DNA from 2 places in the Paraglaciecola sp. L1A13 genome. Region 2 is predicted to be linked to the other one. Evidence: predicted binding sites of a transcription regulator. Region 2 holds the regulator's gene; the other holds the start of a gene.
What was found. Region 2 encodes sigma-54, which starts transcription at its own class of promoters, with help from an activator protein. Its sites were predicted from a motif close to GTTGGCACGNNNNTNGNNT; they were not measured.
Positions count from the first base shown of each region.

Region 1: the regulator sigma-54 is predicted to act here: its motif matches at 1,349-1,367, upstream of flgA (flagellar basal body P-ring formation chaperone FlgA).

Region 1 is NZ_CP047024.1:3,553,918-3,556,332, forward strand. It holds gene GQR89_RS15015 (protein-glutamate O-methyltransferase CheR) at 1-356, opposite strand, end outside; gene GQR89_RS15020 (chemotaxis protein CheV) at 374-1,294, opposite strand; gene flgA (flagellar basal body P-ring formation chaperone FlgA) at 1,448-2,158, shown strand; gene flgM (flagellar biosynthesis anti-sigma factor FlgM) at 2,277-2,415, shown strand, end outside.
Region 2 is NZ_CP047024.1:4,287,219-4,289,633, forward strand. It holds gene ptsN (PTS IIA-like nitrogen regulatory protein PtsN) at 1-24, opposite strand, end outside; gene hpf (ribosome hibernation promoting factor) at 40-327, opposite strand; gene GQR89_RS18105 (RNA polymerase factor sigma-54) at 353-1,846, opposite strand; gene lptB (LPS export ABC transporter ATP-binding protein) at 1,969-2,415, opposite strand, start outside.

The sequences.
Region 1 (2,415 bases), 730 kb from region 2:
TAAGCTTCTTGCCCTGACGAACAAGCCGCACTCCAAATCCTAATTTTTTTACCAGACTTAGCTAATTGAGGAAGCAGCGTTTGTTGAAGAATGTCAAACGGGTAACTATCTCTAAACCATAATGTCTCATTGGTTGTCATGGCATTAACGACTGCATTTATCAGCGTGACATCATGGTTAGCAAGTGTTCGCTTAATCAAATCGGATAACGATTTTTGATTAAACTTACCAAGTAAAGGCGATAGACGGCTACGCACTAAGTATTGCTTATTTTCCCCTAACACGATGCCGCATCGATGTTCAAGAAAGCGACAAAAAAGCGCGTATTCATGATCATCAAGTGTATTACTAGACAATAGACTTTCCTTCACGATTATTTGTTATCGAACCATTTTTGTACGGAAGTCACCAACTCATCGGGGTGAAATTTAGCGATAAAATCGTCGGCCCCAACTTTTTGCACCATTGCCTGGTTAAACACACCACTTAAAGAGGTATGCAGCACTACATGTAGATTCTTTAACGCGGGATCATTCTTAATCTCAGCGGTCAGAGTATAACCATCCATTTCAGGCATTTCGATATCGGAAACAAGTATTCCCACTTTATCTGTAATATCACCCGTTTCTTGTGCAAGCTCTCTAAGGCGATTTAGTGCTTCTAAACCATTTTTCGCCATTTCAATTTTGAGCCCCAGGGTGGAAAGCGCTTTATTCACTTGATTTCTCGCCACTGCAGAATCGTCAGCAATAAATATAATTTTCTCTCGTTTGTTTTCTACCGTCATACTCGACACACTTTCGCTAACGTCAGTGCTAATGGGAGAAATTTCGTTGAGGATCTTTTCCACGTCCAAAATCTCAATTAATTCCTTTTCAAATTCAGTGACTGCAGTCAAATAACTCGCTCGGCCACTACCTTTAGGGGGCGGCATGATTGCTTCCCAGTTGGTGTTTACAATCCGCTCCACTGCTCCAACTAAAAAGCCCTGAACAGAACTGTTGTATTCAGCAATAACTACAAAAGCAGTACTCAAATCGAGTATCGGTTTACCACCTGTTGCCATACTCATATCAATCACCGAAATTGTTTGCCCTCGAATATGGGCGATTCCACGCACATAAGAATTCAATTTAGGAATAGACGTTAATTTTGGACACTGAAGTACTTCTCGTACTTTAAACACATTGATGCCGAATTTTTGCCGACCGTTTAATCTAAATAACAACAATTCAAGACGATTCTGACCAACCAACTGGGTACGCTGATTGACTGAATTCATAATATCGGACATGTAAAACTCCGTGAAAGTGAAAGTCGGCTTAATAGTTGCTTTGTGCTTATATATCGCGGCAAGTACTTCGCATTTTATGTTAAACCGTCTATTTTTTGACGCTATGCACAATCTGCACTTGCCTAAGCATAGACAAATTGGTCACAAGTGAAAATGAATAATATCGCGATTTACAAAGCGTTTGCCTCGATCATCATGCTTACTCTAACCAGTTTCGCAGGATCCGCGAGCACTAATACGCATCGAGAACGCGCCGCACAACTGATTGATGGCGCACAGCAGTTTGTTGCATCCCAGCTTACAACATCGGCACAAATCCGCCTTAACATTAGTACAGCAGAGATAGATGAGCGGGTGAATCTGCCTGTTTGTCCTGAATATATCACTTACACTGCGAGTAACGAGTCACTGCAACAAAGCAATATTGCGGTAAAGGCCCTGTGTAAACCGTCTAATTGGTATATGTATTTAATGGTCAGCGTTAAACAAATGCAGCCGGTTGTGGTTATTTCAAATGCCGTCAGTCCAGGGACCATTCTAAATAGCGGCAATATCAAATTAGTCGATATGAATCGAGCTTTACTCAGGCGCACCACGTTTTCAAATGTAGAAGATGTTTTAGGCGCCCGCATCAAACGTCGTGTTCGGCCAGGCCAACCTATTACACCGAATAATTTATGTTTTGTGTGTAAGGGTGATACAATTATTATCAATGCTTCAAACACTATGATGCAGGTCAAAGCATCAGGTGTAGCAATGCAAGACGGCAATATCGGCGATACTATTATCGTCACTAACACTCGCTCTAAAAAACAAATTAATGCTAGGGTAGCTAGTACAAATGAAGTCGTCGTCGGTATATAGATCAATGACTAATGTACTCGAGTTAAATAGCAAAAAAATAGTGTAGATAACACTAAAGATGTGTCCTCGGTTGCCGATACAGTAAGTGAGGTAAGATTAACAAGGTTAGGTAGTCACTATGTCTATTAACAACATTAACAATAATGGTCAAAAGCAAGTTCTTGATAATCAAAAGATTAATCAGCAACAAGCGCAAAACCAACAATCAAATGAAGCGGCCGGTAAAAGCACTTCATCTCAGCCTGTGCGCCAAGATT
Region 2 (2,415 bases):
GTGAAGAATACTTGAAATTTCCATTATTTACCTGATGGGTTAATGGCGCTTAACTTTCTCTTTATGCTTAATGACTTGGCGATCGAGCTTATCTATTAGCCCGTCTATCGCGGCGTACATATCGCTGTGTTCCATGGTTGCAAAAACATCTGCTCCATTCAAATGTATCGTAGCTTCAGCTTTTTGGTTCAGCTTTTCTACATTGAGAATGACGTGAACATTGTTAATTTGATCGAAGTGCCGCTCTAGCTTGGTAAATTTAGTATCAACATAATCTTTAAGTGAATCGGTAACATCCACATGGTGACCAGTAATATTAATTTGCATAACGCCTCTTCCTTCTTTAATCAGCCTACAATAGGCTTTTTCGTTGGTTCGACGGGGGTATCATAAGAGATTCCCGGTATTTTGCTATCGTTCGCCTAGCAACCATAATGCCTTGATCAGCTAACAATTGAGCAATCTTGCTGTCGCTTAACGGCTTACTGGGTTTTTCAGCCGCGACCAATTTCTTAATCAACGCACGTATTGCAGTTGATGAACATTCTCCGCCAGTTTCGGTAGCAACATGGCTAGAGAAGAAATACTTCAACTCAAAAATACCTCTAGGGGTATGCATATACTTTTGCGTGGTAACACGAGAAATAGTCGACTCATGCATCTCAACCATTTCTGCTACATCATTCAATACCATAGGCTTCATCATTTCTGGACCGTGTTCAAAAAAGCCCATTTGCTGTTGCACTATACAGTTTGACACTTTTAATAACGTATCGTTGCGACTCTCAACACTTTTAATAAACCATTTGGCTTCTTGCATGTGTGAGCGAATAAATTGACTGTCACTAGTATTTTTTGCTTTACGACTCATGGCCGCATACTGCTGATTTACATTCAACTTTGGCAAGCTGTCGGGATTGAGTTCGACTGTCCAGCGGCCATTCTTTTTGCTCACCGAAACATCAGGTATTACATATTCTGGTTCGCCTTTTATCAAAGCGCTACCTGGACGTGGGTTTAATGTCTTGAGTAAGCGCATTACTTCGCGTAAATCATCTTCTTTTAAACGTGATTTACGCATTAACGTCCGATAATCCTTACTGCTCAGTAAATCCGCATACTCACCGATCAGTGTTTTGGCTTCTTCTAACCAAGGCGTATCTGGCGCAAACTGACGTAACTGAACCAATAAACACTCCTGCGGAGTGCGAGAACCTGAACCGATAGGATCAAACATCTGAATCCGTTTTAGCACGCATTCAACTTCATCAAGTTCTATCTCTTCATCATCCATACTCGTCAGTACGTCTTCAACACTCATGGTCAAATAACCAGACTCATCAATAGAGTCAATAATGGCCGTCGCTATCGCCACATCAGTATCGCTAAAATGTGTTAAGCGCATCTGCCATAGCAGGTGATCTTGAATATTGTCAGTGGTTTCCCCCTGAAAAATTTGCTCATCGTCGCCTGCTGACCCACTCGAAATACTTGATGCAGGAGCGGATGACGCACTGATGTATTCATCCCACGTGGTATCCATGGGTAAATCTTCGGGTATATCATTTTTTTCTAGGGCTTCACTTGCATCAATATTATCGCTGCTAGTTTCGACGATCTCATTGTTGTCTTTAGACGCAGGATCTAACGAATTATCGTTAAGTGCACTGTCGCCAGATTCTTGGTCAGTAGGCTCTTCTATCTCCAAAAGCGGATTTGAATCCAACGCTTCTTGAATTTCTAGCTGTAAGTCCAGCGTAGAAAGCTGCAACAAGCGTATAGCCTGCTGCAACTGCGGAGTCATAGTGAGTGATTGACTAAATTTTAATTGTAAAGAGGGTTTCATTTACTTCTTTATTATGTCCGTTGCAAACTATCTATATGCTGTGGTTGATTCAATTTGACTGTATTTGTCTCACCAAGCGCCTGATAAATATCTCGATAAAAAGAGTGGCTGTTTCACAGTAACTATAGCCTGAATTGTTCACCTAGGTATACATCTCTTACACGTTGATCACTTAATACTTCTTCGGCTGTACCGGAAGCAATCAATTCACCTTGGCTGACAATATACGCCTTTTCACAAACATCGAGTGTCTCTCTTACGTTGTGGTCTGTTATCAAAACACCAATGCCACGATCACGTAAATGCTGAATAATTTTCTTGATATCATTAACCGAAATAGGGTCTACACCAGCAAAGGGCTCGTCAAGTAAAATAAATTCTGGGTCAGCGGCAAGGGCACGCGCTATTTCTACGCGCCTGCGTTCACCGCCTGACAAACTCATACCAGCGCTGTTTCGAATATGATTAATATTGAATTCGTCTAATAATGAATCTGCCTGTTGCTCTCTTTGGTCTGTCGTTAGCTCTTTGCGCGTTTGCAAAATAGCCATTAAATTCTGATACACAGT